Pseudobacter ginsenosidimutans: one gene and its partners. The protein of the gene in region 3 interacts with the protein of the main gene of each other region in a pairwise test. Links are inferred from orthologs where the notes say so. Each region holds a gene or a part of one and is shown on either strand. Other genes may lie near its edges. The genes, in order: tsaE, FSB84_RS22030 and rlmB.

Region 1 (7,727 bases), 4.1 Mb from region 3 along the record:
CTATCAATGCCATGCCTCCCGGCGAATACGATACTTATTTTATCAAGATCGACAGCGTGAAATTCAAGCAGAAAGTGGTTCCGGGTGATACAATGATCCTGAAAATGGAACTATTGTCGCCCATCCGCCGCGGCATCTGTGAAATGAGAGGCACGGTATATGTAGGTAATAAGGTCGCCACCGAAGGTGATTTGATGGCGCAATTGGTAAAACGCGGTTAAAAACATAACCCGCACGTATACTAAGAATAAAAAAGTTCGTTTGTATATAAGTTATATTTTTGCGGGTCGGCTTGAAATCCGACTTTAACTCTTTTAGCTGATCAATTGAGTATCAAACGCCAAACTTTAAAGCAAGACCCTGTTAGTGGTTTGCAAAACCAAAACCCCAATGGGGATGGGGCTGAATTCAATACCATGAACCCTCTTCCTGTAACTACACTTAAGAACGTAAATCAAATGATCCATCCGCATACGTACATTCATCCCAATGCAAAGCTGGCCACTAACGTGAAAGTTGATCCTTTCACTGTTATCCATCAGAACGTTGAGATTGGTGAAGGGACCTGGATAGGCAGTAATGTAACTATCATGGAAGGCGCCCGCATTGGAAAGAATTGCCGGATCTTCCCCGGCGCCGTAATCGCGGCAATACCCCAGGATCTGAAATTTGGCGGCGAAGATACACTCGTTGAGATCGGCGACAATACCACTATCCGCGAGTTCGTCACCATCAACCGCGGCACTAATGACAGAGGTAAGACCAAGGTCGGCAGCAATTGCCTGATCATGGCCTACAGCCATATTGCACACGACTGTATGATCGGCAACAACTGCATCATGAGCAACAACACCCAGATTGCGGGTCACGTTGAAATGGGCGATTGGGCCATCCTCGGTGGCATGTGCGCAGTTCACCAGTTCGTAAAGATCGGCGCCCACTCCTTCGTGAGCGGCGGTTCACTGGTAGGTAAAGACATCCCTCCCTTCATCAAGGCAGGCCGTCAACCCCTCAGCTATTCCGGCGTTAACTCCGTTGGTCTCAAGCGCAGAGGCTTCACCGTTGACAAGATCAATCACCTGCTCGATATCTATCGCATCATCTACAACAAAGGCATGAACACTTCCCAGGCCCTCGAATTCCTGGAAGAAGAATTCCCTGCCACCGACGAGCGCGATGAGATCGTAACCTTTATTCGCGAGAGCGGACGCGGTATCATTAAACGCTGGTCAAAAAATAGCGTTGATGAAGATATCGCTGACTAATGCAGGCAAGCGCTTCAACCGCGAATGGATCTTCCGTAAAGTAGATTACCAGTTTATTGAAGGTAACTCATATGCTATCACCGGACCAAACGGTTCAGGCAAAAGCACTTTGCTGCAAGCCATTGGCGGCGCCATCGCACTCTCCGAAGGAGAAGCTACTTATAGCATTGAAGCCCCCGCCATTCAGTCAACACAAACCAATCCCACCAAAAAATCTCATCAGGTAGAAACTGATCACGCTTTCCGCCAGATCGCTATTGCAGCCCCTTACCTGGAGCTCATCGAAGAAATGAGCGTTACCGAATTCCTGCATTTCCACCAGCAATTCAAACCTTTCCTTTCTCAACTCACCATTCCACAGATCATCGAGACTGTCGGTCTCACCAAAGCCGCTCACAAACAGATCCGCTTCTACAGCTCCGGCATGAAACAACGCGTGAAACTGGCCCAGGCCATCTTCTCCAATGTTTCCTGCCTGCTGCTGGATGAACCCTGCACCAATCTTGATGCCGAAGGCATCGCACTCTACCAGCGCCTCATCAGCGCCTACGGCGGGGGGAGGCTCATCATCGTTAGTTCCAATGATCCGCAGGAATACAGCTTTTGTGAGAGCAGGATCAGTATTTTGGATTATAAGTCTTAGTTTTTTGTTGTCGCAAAGGGGTATGAACGCCGGCCGGAAAACAAACCAGCGCAGTTGGATTTCTTTGGGCTTTGGGTTGGATGGATTGGGCGGTGGTAATGCTATTGGGCCGATGAGCTTTTGTTTTCAAGGCCGGACTTTTCATACCACCTTTGCTCCATGTACCGGAACGTGCTGCAACCAAAATTCAATTCCTGAACTGCACACACTATGTTGTATTGCGGATCATTCAAACTACAATGATGAGCGAAAGGGGAAAATGGGAAAAACTTCGAAGCCCCCGAGAAAATGCAACAGATATTGCTTTTGCCTTAAGAGTATGATTGAGCGTGGCATTAAAAAGCTGTAACTGAACAAGGCTAACCTACCGAAGCTGCACACACGAAGATAGCTCCCCGAAAAGCAAGCCAAACAATGGCAGACAATAGCAACTCAAAAATTCATATATGAGACGCAGAAGTGTGTGGCGATTGAAATTGCCGGATGCAAAACACAGACTGCTGCACATGCGGAGACATAGCTGCGAAGGTTCTAAAAACGAGGGCCTTGAAAACATAAGCGAAGTAGCCCGGCTTAGCACCACAGCCCAATCTCTCCTATCCACAGCTCAAATAATATTCTCCCGCGCCGGTTTGTTTTCCAGCACGCGTTTTTCAGAACCTTCGCAGCAACTTAACGTTGAGAAGCGATCAGCAAATTCAGGTCCGTGTACTTCAGATCAAAGCGTTGACTAAGATGGAAATTGGTAAGTGCGCCTTTGAAGATGTAGATGCCGCTACGAAGATGCACTTTGTGCCATACAAGATTTTCGAAGCCACCTTCTTCTCCTGCTTCGAGGAGCAGCGGCATCAGTACATTGCTGATGGCCTGTGAGGCGGTACGGGCAAAGCCGGATGGAATGTTTGGTACGCAATAATGGATCACGCCGTATTTCATGAAGATGGGATGCTCATGACTGGTGATCTCGGAGGTTTCGAAGCAGCCGCCACGGTCGATACTAACGTCGATGATCACACTGCCCGGACGCATATTGCTGACCATTTCTTCGGTGACAACAACGGGTGTGCGGCCGGTGGTGGAAGCGAGCGCACCTACAGCCACTTCGCAGGTTTTGAGCTGCTTGGCCAGGATACGTGGCTCTATAACGGAAGTCCACATACGCTGTCCGATATTGTTCTGCAATCTTTTTAGACGGTATACACTACTGTCGAACACTTTCACGGAGGCGCCGAGTGCGAGGGCCGCGCGGGCGGCAAATTCGCCTACGATACCGGCTCCGAGGATGATCACCTTGGTGGGCGGAATACCGGAGATGCCTCCAAGCAAAACGCCTTTCCCGTGATTGGCGGAACTGAGGTACTGACCGGCGATCAGCATCACGGCACTTCCTGCAATCTCACTCATACTTCGGACAATGGGAAGACTATCGCTATCATCTTTCAGATTCTCGAAAGAGATGGCGGTGATACGCTTGTCCATCATCTTTTGAAGCAGCTCCGCTTTCATAGCGGAAAGATGGATGGGAGAGATGATCACCTGGTTGAACTGGAGGTAGGGGATATCTTCTTCCACTACCGGCGCACTCTTCACGAGGATGGGCGCTTTGAAAACTTCCGCCTTGTCGTACACGATGCGGGCGCCGGCTTCGGTATAGTCACGGTCACGGAAATGCGCCGCTTCACCGGCATTGTGCTCGATCACTACATCATGACCATTACTGATCAGTACGCCTACCGCATCGGGGGTGAGTGCAATCCGGTTTTCCTGGAAAGCGGTCTCCTTAGGAATACCAATATGCAATTGAGCCCCTTTGGGTTTTATATCTAGCTTTTCTTCAAGTGTTTCGTAACTGAAAGAGGTGCTGATGATCGGTCGTTGCTGAGACATGAAGATTGTTTTCTGATTGGCAGCTATATCAAATATACTTATTTCTCATTTATCTGAAGGAAGCGGGTACTGGGATCAGTTACGGAAATATGTACGGACAGGGTATTTTCGGGAAAGATCCCTTCCGCCCTTTCCGGCCACTCCACCAGGCAGATATTGCCGGAATAAAGGCAATCTTCCACGCCGGCCCTGATAGCCTCTTCTTCGTCCTTCAGCCTGTACAGGTCGATATGATAGAGCTGACCACCGGGGTAGGCATACTCGTTGATGATGGAAAACGTAGGGCTTCCCACCGTACTGGTCACTTCCTTCACATCGCACAGGGCATGAACAAATGTAGTTTTCCCGGCTCCCATCGGGCCATGAAAGGCGAAAACCTTGCGGTCGCCAGCTGCTTCCCAAAGTTTGCGGGCCGCTTCATGAATGGTATCCAGGGTAAATGATACTTGCATAAAACGCAAATATACCTTGAATTTGCAACCGTGCAGCGATATTATTGGTTATCATATAAGGCCCTTCCCGGCTCTCTTCGGTAAATTTGCATACCGCTTGATCAATTTAAACCTCTAAGCAATGGAAACAGTGAATTGGAAAGTAGATGGGATGGACTGCTCGAACTGCGTATTGACGATCCGCCAGTTTCTCGAAAAAAAAGGATTACAGGATGTAAAAGTGAACCTGGCAGGTGGAGATGTCAGCTTCATCATCAATGGACAAAATAAAAAAGATGAGATCCTCAAAGGCATCGAATCACTCGGCTACACCGTAGACGCAGGCGATGCGCAACTCAATACAAATAAGAAGAGGTTCCTCAAAAACCATCAAGAACGCTTTCTTTTCTGTATCATCTTTACACTCCCCCTCCTGCTGCATATGTTTGACCGGTGGATACATATCCACTGGCTGATGAATCCCTGGATCCAAATGGCACTGGCCACTCCCGTATACATCGTGGGTATGGACTTCTTTGGAAAGAGCGCCATCAAAAGCATCCGCAATGGAATGCCCAATATGAATGTACTCATTGCCATCGGCGCTACAGCTGCATATGTGTACAGTCTTGCCGGAGCATTGCTCGGACTGGGAGAAGGATACCTCTTCTTTGAAACCGCCGCATCGGTGATCACACTTGTGTTCCTTGGCAACTGGATGGAAGATGCCAGCATTCAGAGCACACAAAAATCCCTCAACAAACTGGCCCGCTCACAGAAAGTGATGGCCAATATGATCGCTTACGATGATCAGCACCAGGAACATGTTTTCCCCGTGGAGAACACAACCCTCCGAGTAGGCGATATCCTCCTGATCAAAAATGGAGAACAAGTGCCTGCCGACTGCAAGATCCTCTGGGGCGATGCTACCGTGAATGAAAGCATCATCACCGGAGAAAGCATGCCCATCGTCAAAAAACCAAAAGAGCATCTCATTGGCGGCAGCCTGCTGGTAGACGGAACAGTGAAAGCCTATGTGACCGCCGAAGCCAAAAATTCTGTTCTCTCCAATATCATAGACCTGGTGAAACGTGCTCAGGGAGAGAAACCGCCTGTACAACAAATGGCCGATAAGATCAGCGCCATCTTCGTTCCCATCGTACTCGGCATCGCAGCGGTGACGCTCATTGCCAACTGGATCATCCTGCAGGATTTCACGGCCTCGCTCATGCGAAGTATCGCAGTACTGGTGATCGCCTGCCCATGCGCTATGGGACTGGCAACGCCAGCCGCTATTGCAGTTGGACTCGGACGTGCGGCGCGCAGCGGCGTTCTCTTCCGTAATGCCAAAAGCCTGGAACTATTCAGAAATATCCAACAAGTGGTTTTCGATAAAACAGGAACGCTTACCACCGGTGATTTCGTGATTGCAGCGTTCGAAAAAACAAGCAATGCCATCAGCGATGAGGAGTTCAAACAGATCGTCTTCTCCCTCGAAAAATATTCCAATCACCCCATCGCACAATGTATCGCCAGGGAATGGAAACAAAGCCAGGTGATCCGCTGGGAGAAAATTGAAGAAGTGAAAGGTCTCGGCATGAAAGGCCGCACCAAAGAGGGTGATACCTGGCAGGCCGGTTCTTACAAAATTGCACAGGGCCTCACCAGCGATGCTGCTCACAATGTGTACATCGTTAAGAACGATGTACTGGTGGGATGGATCGATGTGAAGGATGAAGTACGCCCGGAAGCCATGACAGTAGTGCAATACCTTCGTCATAAGAATATCCGTACCATCCTGCTCAGTGGCGACCGCTACGATAAATGCAGGCAGCTGGCGGATTTCCTCGGCATCGATGAAGTGATTGCAGAACAAACCCCGCAGGAAAAACTCGGTGTGGTGGAAGACCTCACCCTCAAAGGGCCCACAGCCATGGTGGGCGATGGCATCAACGATGCACCGGCGCTCGCGAAAGCCACAGTAGGTATTTCACTCAGCGATGCATCCCAGGTGGCCATGCAAACCGCCGACGTGGTGCTGATGGACAATGGCATCAAAAACCTGCCCCTATCACTCGGACTGGGAAGGCATACCTACATGACTATCCGCCAGAACCTGTTCTGGGCCTTCGCTTACAATATTGTTGCGATACCCGTGGCCGCTTTTGGCCTGCTCACCCCTACCTTTGGAGCATTGGTGATGGGATTGAGCGATGTAGTGCTCGCTATCAACTCCGGTCGCCTTTTCGTAAAGAAGGTGGTGTAATCATTATGGCCTATATCCATTCATTACTGAAAGAATATTTTAAGCACGATGCCTTCCGCCCCATGCAGGAAGACATCATCAATGCCGTGCTCGATCGTGAAGACACACTGGCCATCCTCCCCACCGGCGGCGGAAAATCATTGTGCTTTCAGATCCCCGCACTCGCGCAGGATGGATTATGCCTTGTGATCAGCCCCCTCATCGCATTGATGAAGGACCAGGTGGAGAACCTTCGCAAGAAAGGGATCACGGCTTATGCCATCGATTCAGGCATGACGCGCAAAGACGTGATCAATATCCTGAAGGTAGCCACCGAAAGCAATTGCAAATTCTTATACGTATCGCCGGAACGGCTGGAAACAACGCTCTTCCGCGAATACCTGCCCGGTCTCAATCTTTGTCTCATTGCAGTGGATGAAGCACACTGTATCTCCCAATGGGGTTATGATTTTCGTCCATCTTACCTGAAGATCGCTGCGCTGCGCGATGAAGTGGGCGATGTGCCCATACTCGCACTAACGGCGTCGGCTACTCCGGAAGTACAGGAAGATATCTGTGCCAGGCTCGATTTCATCGGCAGAAATATTTTCAGGACTTCCTTTGCCCGCCCCAACCTGAGTTACAGTGTTTTCAATGTAGACAGCAAACTCAGCAAGCTCCGCGATATCCTGGAAAAAGTGCCTGGCAGCAGCATCGTGTATTGCCGCAGCCGCAAACGCACCAAACAGATCAGCGACCAGCTAAATGTATACGGCATTCAGGCCGATTGTTATCACGCGGGCCTTACCCGCGAAGAACGTAACCGCCGGCAGGAAGCCTGGATCCGCAACGATATCCGCACTATCGTTTGCACCAATGCCTTCGGCATGGGGATCGATAAGCCCGATGTACGTCTCGTAGTACACGCAGATCCTCCCGACTGCATGGAGAATTATTACCAGGAAGCAGGCCGTGCAGGCCGCGACGGAAAAAAATCCTATGCCGTACTGCTGTATGATCATACCGATCCGGAAGAGCTGCGCGCACTGCCGGGCATCCGCTTTCCCAGGTCGGAAGACATCAAAAAGATCTATACCGATGTGATGAATTATATCCAGGTGCCCACCGGCCTTGGAGGTGGCGCCTATTATGATTTTGAATTGAACGACCTCATCGCCAAATTCCATCCGGAGCCAAGGCTCGCCACTTATGCGTTGAAAGCAATGGAACAGGAAGGATGGATGAATTACAATGAA
Region 2 (7,598 bases), 960 kb from region 3 along the record:
TATAATTTCCGGCGGGCAGATTACCCAGATCCGTGAAGCTGGTAGTATTAACGCCTGCATTACCCTTAATGTTGTATGTTCTTACCAAAGCTCCGCTAAAACTGTACAATTTAACACGGATCGATTCTTCGCGGTCCAGTTTATAGCTTAGATTGATGTAGGAGCCGAATGGATTGGGAGCGGCTTTGAGGGTTATGGTGTTCTGATCGGCACGCACCACCAGGATCTTTGAATCGGTTGTACGGCCATCGATATCTACCTGCCTCAGTTTATACATATTCACCCGTTCAGGGTTATTGTCAATGAACTGATAACTGCTGTTGCTTCCTTTGGCTGCGATAGTTGCAATAGAATTGTATTGTGAACCATCTGTAGCTTTCAATATCTCGAAATGATCGTTATTGATCTCTTCAGCAGTCTTCCACCTGATGTACACTTTTCCATTGTTCAACGTTGCATCGAGAGATAATAATCGTACAGGAGTTGCCACTATGGAACTTACCGGCCCGAACTCGGATGTATTTCCTGCGCCGCTTGCGTTCATATATGCGAGTGCAGTGATACGTGTTCCTGCGGTTACTGCAGCGGGCAAACTGGCAACAGGAATAGTGAAACTGAACCTGGCTTCGGTGCGGTCACTACCGGTTCCGGTGCCTTCCTGTGTAGCCGTGTATGTTCCGGAAGTTCCAGACTGTGCATCGGGTGCATCCAGTGTGGCATCATCCTGACCACGGAACAGGTAAGTCTGACCTTCACCGAAATCGGTAGTGTATCCGCCGGGTAATGGGTTAGGGTTGGGGCCTGCATCAGCAATGTAGAACTCGATCACGCTGTTGGGACGGCTGAATCCCTGTATGGTCAGATTGCCGCCATTCACTGTTACTGACGTGATCACGGGGAAATTGAGCAAAGTATTGGGGCCATTGTCTGTATCGCCATCATCATTGGAGGTAACCAGGTTGGCGCCAAGATCGATGCCCAACTGGCCATTATTACTGAAGATCCTGTTACGGCTGAATTTATTGTCGAGAACAGTTAGACTGGCTGCAGCATCCACAACGATGCCGCCACTATTGTTATTGGCAATTCGATTCCCCTCTGCTGCATCTTCACTGCCATCATTATTTGATCCGATAATATTACCTGAAAGCGATAATGAAGCGAAGTCTCCATCATGCAACAAACGAACTCCACTTCCCTGGTTGCCGGCATCAAGTGTTCCTGCCAGATCGGTTCCGATACCATTTCCTGCAACGATATTACCGGTAGTGTTATCTGTATTTCCAAGACCATAATTCAGGAAGTTATCGTTTGCAATCCTTACTCCGTCACTGATATTGAAACCGATGAGATTGGCTTCCACAGCGGCATTGCCGCCGCTACCATTTGTACCAACCCGGTTATTCTGGCAGTTCACCAGGAGAATACCCTGCTCTGCATTGGGGGCAGCAGCATTGTTGATGTCCAGGCCAACTCTATTCCCTGCAATCACATTGCCATTACTGAGCCAGTTCAGGATACCTCTTCCGGTATTGTTGCCGATGATATTTCCTTCCAGTGCATCACTAACGCCGTTTCCATTTGTTCCTACCACATTATTATTTGCAGAAACGGTCAGGAGGATCCCATTGCGTGCATTTCCAAATGAACCAGCGGTGCCATTTCTCGTAACACCTATATAGTTTCCTGCAATAATTGAATTCTGTGTATTCCAGAAGATGACGCCATCACCTTCACTGTTTCCGGTTGCAGCGGAGATCAGGTTGCCTTCATTGGCATCATTCGTATTATCACCATTCGTTCCCACAACAACCCCTGTGGTACCTGGGCCACTCAGCGCACCATTGAGGTCTACTGCAACACCAGCACCGGTATTTCCATTTGCAACCAGACCGGTGGCATCAGTACCAATGAAGTTTCCCCAGATGAATGCATTGTTGGCGCCTTGCTGAACAAAGATACCCGAACGTGTTGCGCGCGAAATTGCCAGACCGGATATGCTTACATTCTGTGAAGCGATAGTAAAAATATTATTGCTGCCGCCCATGGCATTTCCATCCACCTGCACCAGGATGGTGCGAGCGGAAATACTGCCCTGTGCAGCTCCCGGCTGCGAGTAGCCTTCAATGGAAAGCTCGCCTGTAATAGCGGGAAGCGGACTTGTAAGACTGATCACCAGCGAACCTGCAGGCAGGTTGAACCGGATGATATCCGCCCCTGGATTTGTATTGGCATCTATAATGGCCTGCGCCAATGAGCCAGCACCAGACGATGCATTGGAATTTACTATGAACGTTGCTGAATATGCCGTTGTAGACAGGCAAACTGGTACAATAAGATTGCATGCAATCCTTGTAAGGGTCTTGTAGAGATTTGACATAAATATCCTTTAGGTGATCAGAGACAGAGTTCAATAAGCTGAGAGGAGGAAAATGGACTTTGAGGTCTCTTAATAGGAAGTGGAAGTATGTAAAGAAATCTACGTTGCTAATATAGAAATAGTTTGTCAAAAGTCAAGGGAAATTCTAAAACAGTTTGGGTACATTTTTTTCGAATTCCAGAAAATAGACAGACAACTAAAAGTACTCATTCACCAGTTGAGGATTCCTGCAGTTGCAGGAAAGCATCACCCAGGAAAGCGGTGATATCCGACGCAATCAATGCCTGTTCGGAAATTGCTGCGGCAGCGAGATCGCCTGCCAGACCATGGAGGAAAACACCGGCGATGGCTGCCTGTTCGGGAATATATCCCTGCGCTGCCAGCCCGGTGATGATGCCTGTAAGTACATCGCCACTGCCACCTGTTGCCATCCCGGGATTACCGGTACTGTTGAACCAGGCCATACCACCAGGTGTTGCCACCAAAGAATAAGCGCCCTTGAGTACAATGGTGATGCCGAGTTCTTTTGACCTTTCCCTTGCCATCTCCATTCTTTCAAAATCGCCGGATACGGCGCCGAAAAGTCTTTCCAGTTCTTTTACATGCGGAGTGATCACTGTTCTGCGGGGCAACTCTTCCATCAATGCTTTGTTACCGGATAAAACATTCAGCGCATCTGCATCCAGCACAAGCGTGGCATTGCTTTGCAGAAAAAGCGACTGCAGCATCCGCTGGATCTCATCTTCCCGTCCCAATCCCGGTCCCGCACCAATAGCCGAATAACCTTCAAAGCTGTCGATAGCACCAATATGATCAGTACCGGCAATCCTGCACATGGCTTCAGGCACCCTTGATTGAATGATCTCGTAACCAATTCTGGGAATGAAACAGGTGAGTTTGCCTGCGCCGCTTCTGAGACATGCTTTGGCACTGAGCAATGCAGCTCCCATCATTCCCACACTTCCTGCTATCAGTGCCGCATGACCGAAGTTGCCTTTATGCGCAAACTTCTTCCGCGGTTGCAGGATGGCATTTACGATACTCTCATCAATGAACTGGTATTCCGGCGTAATGGTTGAAAGATAATCAGGATGCAGTCCGATATCAAGAATATGTATTGCTCCCAGCCTGTCTGCATTCTCCGCTACCAGGAAAGCTGTTTTATAACATTGAAAGCTGAGTGTATATGTTGCTTCGATCGCCGTTTGGTCTTTGGAACTTTTATCTGCAAACAAACCACTGGGAATATCGATAGCTATAACGGTATTGCCTGATCGATTTATATGCTGCACAACTGCGCTGGTAAGTCCGTCGGGCGGACGGTTGAGGCCTGTTCCCAGCAAAGCATCGATCACAATGGCGTTTGCATCGATGGGGTGGAGGGTGTCAACAGTGGAAATGAATTTGATCACCGCATCGGTCTGGTGGATCCGCGCCAGATTTGTTTGAAAGTCTGCTGTGCCTTTTGCGCCAAATTCAAGTATATACACCGTTACTGCATGACCAGTCTGTGATAACATTCTTGCGATAGCAAGGCCATCACCGCCGTTATTGCCCTTGCCGCAGAAGACAGTGAAAGCATTTTGCTTGAAGCCGTTTTCCATCAGCCAGTCGAAACAGGCAGCGGAAGCACGCTCCATGAGATCGATGCTTTGGATGGGAAGCTCCCTGATGGTGTATTCATCCCATTCGCGGATCCGGGCAGCAGTGAGGATTTGCATAAATGATAGTTGATACGGTAAATCTTGCTGTTTGTTTACGATTACCCGGAACAAAAATAGCAATCCCGGGGCAATAATTATATGTCGCAATCTCCATTTATATGACACATAATTTAAAATATTGCGTCACATAATTTACCTGTGTCGTATATTTGAGGAAAGAAAATTAGTGTGAAACCTACTTATAGTCAAATAGAAGAAGAGCTGGAAAAGCTGAAAGCGGTACTTCGCATATTCATAGATGGTGCTTCCCTTGAAACCATCGGCTCTGCTTCTGGTTTGGATCTGGAGCTGCGCACACTGCAACGGAGATTGGCAAGCCTGGTCAGTCAGGGGCAGGCAAGAACCACGGGAATCAAACGTTCAACCAGGTATTATCCTGTTTTTTCTGAAATGATCGTTGCCGAAGACGAGGTGAAGTATATTACCACAAAGGATCAGAGCCAGGTTTACCTGAGTGTGAACAGTCAACAGATACTGGCATCCGTATCACAACCAATTGCCAAACGCAGGGCCATTGGTTATGATCGTAAATTCCTGGAATCCTACAAACCCAATTTCACCGGTTATCTTACAAAAGAAGAGAAAGAAAAGCTGGCAAAAACCGGTAAAACCAACAGTGACAATCAGCCAGCGGGTACCTATGCACGTGAGATCCTCAACAGATTGCTCATAGATCTTTCCTGGAACTCCAGCCGGCTGGAAGGAAATACTTATTCACTCCTGGATACCGAGCGCCTGATCGCATTTGGGGAAGTGGCAGAGCACAAGTCGGCACTGGAAGCGCAGATGATCATCAATCACAAGGAAGCCATTGAATTCCTGGTACAGTCATCACCGGATATCGGTTTCAACCGGTATACCATTTTGAACCTTCATGGATTGCTTTCCAATAACCTGCTGCCCAATCCTGCAGCATCGGGGAGGCTTCGAACCCTGGGTGTGAGCATTGGCAAATCTGTGTTCACTCCACTGGCTATTCCGCAACTGATTGAGGCCATGTTCAATACTATCCTGGAAAAAACTATCCAGATCAAAGATCCGTTTGAACAGGCATTCTTTCTGATGGTGCAGCTGCCTTACCTGCAGCCTTTTGATGATGTGAACAAACGCGTATCGAGGCTGGCTGCCAATATTTCATTGAACCGGCATAATCTCTCGCCATTATCATTCGTGGATGTTCCCAATGATCTTTACACGCAGAGTATGCTGGCAATATATGAGCTCAATAAAGTGGAGCCTTTGAAGGAATTGTTCATGTGGGCATACGAAAGGTCTGCATTGCGCTATGCAGCCATACAGCAATCACTCGGGGATCCTGATCCTTTCAAGCTGAGATACAGGAATACCATTCGTACTTTAATTGCAGATGTTATTTCACAGGCTGCCTCCAGAACAGCCACAGGAAAGATGATTGAAGAAAGAGCCAGGCTGCTTCCTTTGGCAGACAGGTCTCAATTTGTGAATGTGATTGAAACCGAACTGCTCTCACTGCATGAAGGAAATTTTGCACGCTACTTTGTAAGTCCTGCTGAATTTGCGAAATGGAGGAAAGCCTGGAAACGATAGGCAATCTTACTTCTTCGCTGCATACTTTGTGGAAGTGGTCCGCTTGCCTTTCGTTTTCTTCGATGCAGATTTGGAAGCATAAACAGCGGAACTTTTCTTCTTCACAACCGGCGATTTCTTTCTTACAGGAGCAGCTGTTTTAACCACTGCTTCTTCGTCGCCTTCATCCAGCCCCTGCATGTAATCACCGAAGATATCGGCCATCTCACGGACCTTATAGATCTTCTTGCTGTCGTTATTGCAAAGCGCGATGATAGTGGTGTTCTCGTCAATCAGGCGATAGAACGCAGTTCTGTTGCCATGCCACCAGCCGTTGTGGTAGATCAGTTTCTTACCATTCTTAAGCACATACATTCTCCAGCCGAGGCCATAGTTATGTGTGCCCGGCTTTTCGTTGGAGTAGGGCGTATAGGCTGCTTCCAGGGTTGCCTGGTTGAAGAACCTTCCGCTGCGCAGGGCCTCGTCCCATTTCATCAGGTCGCGGGGGGTGGAGTAGATGTTCTTGTCGCCATACACCAGGTCAAGGAAATCCAGCGGATATAGCTTGCCGTTATTGAAGTAGGAAGGAAGATAATGATTCGCATAGGCATTGGTGAAAACATAAGTGTCTTTCATGCCGATGCTGTCGAAGAAAGTTTGTTTGAGGTAATCGCCATAGAACATGCCGGTCACTTTTTCGATCATGAGTGCCAGCAGGGCGTAGTTGGTATTACTGTAGCTAAAGCCCCTGTTGGGTGTGCCACAGGGGATCTGCTTTCTTTTGGCGATAAGAAAATCCAGCACATCCTGGTTACTGATCTGTTTGTGGCGATCCCACCCCATACTGCCCATGTAGTGATCATACTTTGGAATGCCGCTGCGATGGTTGAGCAGCATGCGTACCGTTACGCCGCTGAGCGGAAATCCGGTAAGGTAGGTTCCCACGCTGTCATCGATATTGATCTTTCCTTCTTCCCAGAGCTTACACACGGCCATGCCGGTGAATGTTTTGGAAACGGATGCCAGGTGAATGGGAGTATGTGCGTGGATACTGTCAGCAGGAATGCGGGGATTGGCATATCCGCCATATTTCTCATAAATGATCTCACCATCTTTGGCAACAAGTATGCTGCCATTGAAACCATTCTTGTAATTGGTATCAACAAACTGTTTTACTTTATCCAGGTACAGATCTCTGTTACGCGATGTATTGGAGATCGCGCTGGTCAGAGCTGTTTGCGTTGCTTTATTCTCTAATGCTTCCTTGTCTGTTACATGACCGCAGCTGAATGCGAAAACCAGTAACGGAACGAGCCTTGTTACGTTCTTCAAAAGGGTGTCTGTTTTGAATAGGTTATTGAGCGGCAAAAGTACAACAAACGAACAATCGTTCAGTTATGCAATCCGTTTTTTCCGTTTCAAATTTAAGGGACATCTTTGCAAACCTGAACCAAAACTCATTTGTTTTTCCTCATGTGCCATAGGCAATAACGCAAAAGAGAAGCCAACCATATATGACTGACAAAAAAAATACAAGCTACCCCAAGGAAAAAGTGAACATCCTGTTCCTGGAGAACATCAGCGACAAAGCCGTGAAACACTTTACAGAAGCAGGTTACGCCTCCGTAAAGAAACTCAGCGGCGCCCTTTCGGAAGAAGAACTGATCAAGGCAGTGAAAGACGTGCATCTGCTCGGAATCCGCTCCAAGTCACAGATCACACCGGCTGTACTGGATGCCGCCAAAAAGCTCCAGGCCATCGGTTGTTTCTGTATCGGTGTGAACCAGGTAGACCTGCAATCCGCAACAGAACATGGTGTAGTTGTATTCAATGCTCCTTATTCCAATACCCGCTCCGTAGCTGAATTGGTGATAGGTTTGTCTGTTATGCTGATCCGCCGCATCCCGGACAAGAACAAGGCTGCGCACGAAGGCGTCTGGAACAAAGAT
Region 3 (7,683 bases):
ACCGCCAATCTCATAAAGAAAACACCAGCCAATAATTATCTGGCATATCTCAACAACGGAAATCCGGATGACGATAAAGTGTATCTGCAAAGTTCCCCCGGTTCTTTCGCCTCTATCAAGATCAAAGGACTGGATACCTTCCAGGCAAAGAACCGCGTGATCCACAGGGCTGAACTGATAATGGAAAGAATAGCTTTACCATCCAATGATACTTACGGGCCTGTACCCTTACTGTTCCTCAACGCCGTGAATGAAGTGGGAGACTCTTCCATCACCATCCGCAGTGATTTTACCTATACCGGAGATGGCAGCAACAATTATGACGTTGCAGGTTTCGGAGGAATGTTCCAGACCAACAGGTATGTTTTCAATCTCACCCGCTATATGCAAACAGGGGTATCAAAAGGCTACAGGCTTTATAAAACCCTGCAGGTATATGCTCCATTCTACACAAAACCCTACCTGGAGCAACCGAATGGTACAATTGTTGCGCTCCCGCCTGGCGTACAGCCCTACAACGTGAACTCACCCGTTGGCTATGGCCGGGTAGTGCTCGGAGGTGGTAGCCATCCTACCCAGAAAATGAGGGTCAGAATTATTTATTCTAAAATTTAAGCCTGCCGCTTATATTTGCGGCCTACTAACAATAAAATTCAACATGCCTTATTTATTTACTTCCGAAAGTGTGTCTGAAGGTCATCCTGATAAGGTTGCCGACCAGATTTCCGATGCGTTGATCGATAATTTTCTTGCATTCGACCCCCAATCGAAAGTTGCCTGCGAAACACTGGTAACAACAGGTCAGGTGGTGCTTGCAGGTGAAGTAAAATCTTCTGCTTACCTGGATGTTCAGGATATTGCCAGAGGTGTGATCCGCAAGATCGGTTATACCAAGAGCGAATATATGTTCGAAGCGCATTCCTGCGGTGTGCTGTCTGCTATCCATGAGCAGTCTTCAGATATCAATCAGGGTGTAGATAAAAAGAAGAAAGAAGAACAGGGCGCTGGTGACCAGGGCATGATGTTCGGATACGCTACCAACGAAACAGAAGATTATATGCCGCTGGCACTCGACCTGGCACATAAACTCCTGCTGGAACTGGCAGTGCTCCGCCGCGAAGGAAAACAGATCAAGTATCTGCGTCCTGACGCCAAGAGCCAGGTAACGCTCGAATACGACGATAACAACAAACCAGTTCGTATTGACGCTATCGTGATCTCTACCCAGCATGACGACTTCGATACTGAAGCCAAAATGCAGGAGAAGATCAAGAAGGATATGATCAATATCCTGGTTCCACGCGTAAAAGAAAAATACAAGAAATACGCACACCTCTTTGCAGGTAAGATCAAATACCATATCAACCCCACAGGAAAATTCGTGATCGGCGGACCACACGGAGACACTGGTCTCACAGGCCGTAAGATCATCGTTGACACCTACGGTGGAAAAGGCGCACACGGCGGTGGCGCATTCAGCGGCAAAGATCCTTCCAAAGTGGACCGTTCAGCAGCTTATGCAACACGCCATATCGCCAAGAACCTGGTTGCTGCCGGTGTTTGCGACGAAGTACTGGTTCAGGTTTCATACGCTATCGGCGTTGCACAACCGATGGGCCTTTACATCAATACCTACGGAACTTCAAAAGTGAAGAAGACAGACGGACAGATCGCGAAGATCGTTTCCGAGCTCTTCGACATGCGCCCTTACTTCATCGAACAGCGTCTGAAGCTCCGTAACCCCATCTACAGCGAAACTGCAGCTTATGGACACATGGGCCGCAAACCTGAAGTGGTAGAAAAAACCTTCAGCACGCCGGATGGAAAAACGATCAAGAAAAAAGTGGAGCTCTTCACCTGGGAGAAACTGGACTATGTGAGTAAAGTGAAGAAAGCTTTCGGCATCAAATAATTTTTGTCGGCACAAAAAAACAAAAAGCCCCTTCTGTTTGGAGGGGCTTTTTGTTTGCCCATCGCTTCCCAATCTTCACTACTTTTGCGCCATGAATCAATCCGAAAATCCCTGGAAAATTCTTTCCTCGGAAGAAAAATACCTCAACCCCTGGATAAGGGTCACGGAATACAAAGTGATCAATCCATCCGGAGGCAATGGCATTTACGGGAAAGTAGGTTTCAGGAACCTGGCGGTAGGCGTAGTGCCGCTGGATGCTGAGCTCAATACCTGGCTGGTAGGGCAGTATCGTTTTACACTCAACCAGTACAGTTGGGAGATCCCGGAAGGCGGAGCGCCGGAAGGCACTGATCCCGTTCTCTCCGCTCACAGGGAACTGCTGGAAGAAACCGGGCTGGTAGCGGATTCCATGGAAAAGATCCTGGAAATGCACCTGTCCAACTCCGTTACTGATGAATATGCCGTAATTTACCTGGCAAGGAACCTCACCCAACAAACCGCCTGCCCGGAAGAGACCGAGCAATTACAGGTAATCAGATTACCTTTCGAAGAAGTATTCAAAATGGTGGAAGATGGACGGATCACAGACTCCATGTCTGTTGCCGCCATCCTCAAAATAAAACTCATGATCGCAGATGGAAGGATTTCATAGAAGACAGGGCGCCGGTATCAAAAAATCACAACTGATCATCGGCAGACAGCCGATCATCGAAGCTATCGAAGCCGGAAGGGCTATCGATAAGATCTTCTTTCAACGCGGTGTCACCGGCGATGCCATCGGCAAGATCAGAACCCTGGCCCGCGATAACAATATTCCCATTCAGCAGGTACCTCCTGAAAAACTGAATGGACTCACCAAAGCCAATCACCAGGGCACTATCGCCATTGCAGGATTGGTTCAGTATTTGGACCTCCAGCAGGTGATAGATCATATCGTCAGCGCCGGCGAAACACCGCTGATGGTGATGCTGGATGGCGTTACCGATGTGCGCAATATCGGCGCCATTGCCAGGACTGCCGTCTGCTGCGGCGCGCAGGCCCTCATCATTCCGGACAAAGGCGTAGGAGCCCTCAATGAGGAAGCCATCAAATCCTCCGCAGGTGCACTGGAGAAGATCCATGTCTGCCGCGTCAACAGCCTCATGAAAGCGGTGGACACCCTCCACCTCAACGGTATCAAGGTCTACGCTTCCGAAATGACAGCCAATGAAACTGTTTTCGAACTGGAATACCGTGATCCTTGTTGTATCATTGCCGGCAGTGAAGACAAAGGCGTTTTTTCAGGATTGCTGAAGATCAGCGACAGCATCTTCAAGATCCCCATGGCCGGGAATTTTGAATCCCTGAACGTTTCTGTTGCCACCGGCATGATCCTGTATGAAGCAATGAAACAACGTATGCTGAACAAATAGTTCGTTAATACAAATCATTATCCATGTCAACAGTGCACCTCGTAGAATGCCCGCGCGACGCCATGCAGGGCTGGCCCGTGATCATTCCCGTTGAACAAAAGATCGAATACCTGAACAGCCTGCTGCGTGTAGGCTTTCAGACACTGGACTTCGGCAGTTTCGTTTCCCCCAAAGCGATCCCGCAAATGGCCGATACCAGGTTTGTGATCCCCCAGCTCGACTGGCGCGATACCGATACCAAACTGCTGGCCATCGTTGCCAATCTCCGCGGCGCACAGGATGCTGTTGAATATGAAGCCGTGCGCTATCTCGGATTCCCTTTCTCCGTTTCCGAAACCTTTCAGCAACGAAATACCAACAGCTCCATCGCCCAATCACTGGAAACAGTGGCCGGCATACAACAACTCTGCATCCGCAAACGAAAGAAACTGGTAGTGTACCTCTCAATGGGATTCGGAAACCCTTATGGCGATCCCTGGTCTGAACAGATCGTTTTTCAATGGGCGGAAAAATTGGTGGAGATGGGCGTTACCATCATTTCTGTTGCCGATACAGTTGGGCTGGCAACGCCGGACCAGGTAGGCACCATTACGGAGTACCTTGTGAAATCATTACCGGATACTGAGATCGGTGTGCACCTGCATTCCACTGCCCTCAACTGGAAACCCAAGATAGACGCGGCTTTGCAGGCAGGATGCCTTCGCTTCGACGGCGCACTAAAAGGCATCGGCGGCTGCCCCATGGCCAATGATGAACTGGTGGGAAATATGAATACGGAACTGATGATCGAACATTTTGAATCACTCGGCATATTGCCGGCTCTCGATAAAAAAGCATTGGTAGAAAGCCTGCAACTGGCAGACCGGATATTTACCACTGCGCATAGCTGATACTGTTATGAACTTCATGGTAGACATAAATATTCCAGCACCGGCACAGACGGTGGCATACCAGCAACCCATCATGCTGGTGGGCTCCTGCTTCACCGAACATATCGGTAACAGCCTGCAGGAGATGAAATTCGAAGTGATGCAAAATCCTAATGGCATCCTCTTCGATCCGCAAAGCGTTGCTGCCAGCCTGGTTTCTTATGTACAGAATAAACAGTACAGGGAGGAAGATCTTTTTTTATTGAACGAAGTTTGGCAGAGCTGGCAGCATCATAGCCGCTTCTCAGGTATGAACAGGACAGAAGTGGTGCAAATGATCAATGCCTCACAACAGGCGGCACATGATTTCCTCAAAAAAGCAGAATGGCTGGTGATCACACTCGGCAGTTCCTTCAGCTACCGGACCACAGAAACTGTTCCGGGAGAGCAACGCGCCAATGCAGGCCCGGAAGGGGCTGTAGCCAATTGTCACAGGGCGCCTTCGCAGTGGTTCAGGAAGCATATGATGACCATCGAAGAAACGAAATCTGTACTGGATAATGCCCTGCACCAGGTTCGTTATTTCAATCCGAAGATCAAAACCATCTTCACCATATCTCCGGTCAGGCATCTCCGTGATGGAGTGATCGATAACAACCGGAGCAAGGCAAGACTGCTGGAAGTAGTACACCACCTGGTGAACAAATTCGACAGGCTTTATTATTTCCCCGCTTATGAACTGGTGATAGATGTGCTCCGCGATTACCGCTTCTATGATATCGATATGGCACATCCGAATTATCCGGCCACACAGTTTGTGCTGGAAAAATTCATGACCCATTTTGTGGATGAGCCTTCACAGCAACTGGCAGCGGAACTCAGGAAACTGGCTGTTTCCCGCAGGCATAAACCTTTTCATCCTCATACGGAAGCACATCAGAAATTTTTGCAATCGCAATTACTGAAGGCGCAGGAATTGCAGGCTCAATACCCGTTCCTCGATCTTGCAGATGAACTGAAATTTTTTTCCGGAAAACACTGAGTGTACCCAGTCATTCGCCGGAGGCTGTCGAGTGGTCTCCGATGAATAGCCGCTCAACCATATTCAGGAATTCAAAAAAAAATAATGCCTTATCTTTATTACGATGAATGTAACTAGTAAGGCACTGACGATCCCGCTTCATTTACCGGCAAAAGACAATATCCCGGCAGAGGGCATCACTATCCTCGCAGGAGATATTGGCGGCACTAAAACACATCTGGCCCTTTTCCGCGCAACCGCGGAAGATGTGCAACATCTGCATGACCAGAAATTCAGGTCACCCGCCTATGCCAGTCTCCATGAGATCATTGCAGAATTCCTGCAGGTAAAACCTGAACTGATCCCTGACAGGATCAGTCTCGGTGTTGCTGGGCCCGTCCTGGACGGCGTGGTAGAGCTGACCAATCTCAACTGGACGCTCAGTGTGGAAGATCTGCAGGACAGAACAGGAGTAAAGGATGTCCGTCTCATCAATGACCTGGAAGCAACAGCTTATGGCCTCGCTGCATTGAAGCCTGATGATTTCTTCACAATTCACGAAGGAAGCCAGTCGCCCCGCGGCAACATGGCCATCCTGGCCCCCGGTACAGGTCTCGGAGAAGCAGGGCTCTTCTGGAATGGCAAATCGTATTCCCCTTTCCCCACAGAAGGCGGGCATTGCGATTTTTCTCCCAGGACCTCATTCGATTTTGAGCTTTGCCAATACCTTTCCGCGCAATATGGCGTTGTTAGCTGGGAGAAGGTTGTGGCCGGTCCAGGTATTTACGATATTTACCAGTTCCTGCGTGATGTGAAGAAAGTGGAAGAGCCCCAATGGCTTACCGAACTCTGGCCCACTGAAACACATCCCAGCGCGAGGATCAGCCAGACAGCAGCAGAGAACGGCGCTGCTATCTGCGTGGAAACCATGCAGCACTATGTGCGTTATCTCGGCCATGAAGCAGCCAACCTGGTGCTGAAAATGAAAGCCACCGGAGGACTGTTTCTCGGAGGAGGCATTCCACCCAAGATCAGTGGACTGTTGCAGCGCGAAAATTTTTACAGTCATTATATGGATAGCGACCGTATGCAACATCTGTTACAAACAGTACCTGTCCGCATCATCAGAAATGAACAGACCGGCCTGCTGGGCGCTGCCTGGTTCGGCGCATATGGTCAGGTTACATTATAACGAACATCAATAACCGCCTAAAGAGGGTAGAGCATGAAGAGTACTTCTTTTTTTAACCGTACATTCTTTGCAGGTTCTGCTATTTGCCTGCTGTCCATTCCCGCCATTGCGCAGAAAAGCAAAGTGGTGGACAATGTAGATCTCGTTTTCCATAACACCACCGGCATGTTGCAGCAGATCCATTATGCGCCGCAACCTCTGAACGACCATTTCTCCGGACAGGTGTTCACTGAATATCTTCAGCAACTCGATGGCGGCAAAAGATTCTTCCTCAAAAGCGATATCACACGCTTCAGGGAATTCGAATGGCAACTGGATGATGAAATGCGCGGCAAGATGGTGCAGTTCTACAAAGTAGTGAACACCGTTTACAAACAACGCGTGAAAGAAGTGGAGCAGATCATCAAAGACCTGCTGGCACAACCCTTCAGTTTCACCAACGACGAATATTTCAACGACTCTCCCAAAAATATCCTCTACTGCAAAAACAGCGATGAACTGAAAACACGCTGGAAGAATTACCTCAAATACCAGGTACTGGTGCAGTACGACGATCTGCTGGAACAGAGGAAAAAAGATACTGTCAATCACTTCACAGATGCGCAACTGGAAACAAAAGCACGCGAAACCGTTGCCCGCATCGAGAAGAGAAGCATGGAAAATATCCTCAAGCTCACTGCTGATGAGGAAGCATTCAATCTCTATCTCAATTCCATCATCAACCTCTACGATCCGCATTCCAGCTACTTTCTTCCGGTTGACCGCCGCGAATTCCAGGAAGGCATGAGCGGTATCTATTATGGTATCGGCGCTTTGCTGCAGGAACAAAATGGAAAAGTGAGCATCGCTGAACTGATGATCGGCGGGCCAGCATGGAAATCAGGACAAGTGGAAAAAGGAGATGTGCTGGTGAAAGTACAACAGGGTGGAAGCACCGAAAAAACGGATCTGGCAGGACTGGCCATGAGCGAAGTGATCAAGCTCACACGCGGTCAGAAAGGCACCACTGTTACCATCACCTTCCGCAAGAATGATGGCTCTCTCAAAGACGTAACCATTCAGCGTGAAGCCCTGCAGCTTGAAGATACTTTCGTGAAATCTGCCATCATCAATGATTCATCTGCGAAGATCGGCTATATCACCTTCCCGAAATTCTATACCAACTTCGGAGATGCCAATGGCAGAAGCTGTGCTACAGATATGGCGCTGGAACTGGAAAAACTCAAAGCGGAAAATGTGGAAGGTGTAGTGATCGATATCCGCGACAATACTGGTGG

The links.
Region 1: the proteins of rlmB (region 3) and tsaE interact in binary tests that used the Escherichia coli proteins (3 or more experiments, as listed by UniProt). The link is inferred for Pseudobacter ginsenosidimutans from one-to-one orthologs.
Region 2: the proteins of rlmB (region 3) and FSB84_RS22030 interact in binary tests that used the Escherichia coli proteins (3 or more experiments, as listed by UniProt). The link is inferred for Pseudobacter ginsenosidimutans from one-to-one orthologs.

Annotation. Positions count from the first base shown.
Region 1 is NZ_CP042431.1:2,408,516-2,416,242, reverse strand. Bases 2,541-5,484 are described here. They hold tsaE (tRNA (adenosine(37)-N6)-threonylcarbamoyltransferase complex ATPase subunit type 1 TsaE), read right to left. Parts: upstream 4,248-5,484; coding sequence 3,834-4,247; downstream 2,541-3,833. Other genes in these bases: FSB84_RS09910 (heavy metal translocating P-type ATPase), read left to right, coding at 4,369-5,484; FSB84_RS09920 (alanine dehydrogenase), read right to left, coding at 2,581-3,795. In the rest of the region: FSB84_RS09935 (bifunctional UDP-3-O-[3-hydroxymyristoyl] N-acetylglucosamine deacetylase/3-hydroxyacyl-ACP dehydratase), read left to right, coding at 1-221; lpxA (acyl-ACP--UDP-N-acetylglucosamine O-acyltransferase), read left to right, coding at 372-1,265; FSB84_RS09925 (ABC transporter ATP-binding protein), read left to right, coding at 1,246-1,908; more of FSB84_RS09910, read left to right, coding at 5,485-6,492; FSB84_RS09905 (RecQ family ATP-dependent DNA helicase), read left to right, coding at 6,498-7,727. UniProt on the Escherichia coli protein: Required for the formation of a threonylcarbamoyl group on adenosine at position 37 (t(6)A37) in tRNAs that read codons beginning with adenine.
Region 2 is NZ_CP042431.1:5,595,246-5,602,843, forward strand. What follows is about bases 1,845-4,659. They hold FSB84_RS22030 (NAD(P)H-hydrate dehydratase), read right to left. Parts: upstream 4,102-4,659; coding sequence 2,587-4,101; downstream 1,845-2,586. Other genes in these bases: FSB84_RS22025 (T9SS type A sorting domain-containing protein), read right to left, coding at 1,845-2,380; FSB84_RS22035 (Fic family protein), read left to right, coding at 4,273-4,659. Outside these bases: more of FSB84_RS22025, read right to left, coding at 1-1,844; more of FSB84_RS22035, read left to right, coding at 4,660-5,670; FSB84_RS22040 (serine hydrolase domain-containing protein), read right to left, coding at 5,677-6,981; serA (phosphoglycerate dehydrogenase), read left to right, coding at 7,164-7,598. UniProt on the Escherichia coli protein: Bifunctional enzyme that catalyzes the epimerization of the S- and R-forms of NAD(P)HX and the dehydration of the S-form of NAD(P)HX at the expense of ADP, which is converted to AMP.
Region 3 is NZ_CP042431.1:6,554,958-6,562,640, reverse strand. What follows is about bases 1,536-4,435. They hold rlmB (23S rRNA (guanosine(2251)-2'-O)-methyltransferase RlmB), read left to right. Parts: upstream 1,536-2,547; coding sequence 2,548-3,324; downstream 3,325-4,435. Other genes in these bases: FSB84_RS25675 (GSCFA domain-containing protein), read left to right, coding at 4,222-4,435; FSB84_RS25680 (hydroxymethylglutaryl-CoA lyase), read left to right, coding at 3,348-4,214; FSB84_RS25690 (NUDIX domain-containing protein), read left to right, coding at 2,004-2,564; metK (methionine adenosyltransferase), read left to right, coding at 1,536-1,912. Also shown: FSB84_RS25700 (DUF4270 family protein), read left to right, coding at 1-615; more of metK, read left to right, coding at 659-1,535; more of FSB84_RS25675, read left to right, coding at 4,436-5,235; glk (glucokinase), read left to right, coding at 5,339-6,406; FSB84_RS25665 (carboxy terminal-processing peptidase), read left to right, coding at 6,440-7,683. UniProt on the Escherichia coli protein: Specifically methylates the ribose of guanosine 2251 in 23S rRNA.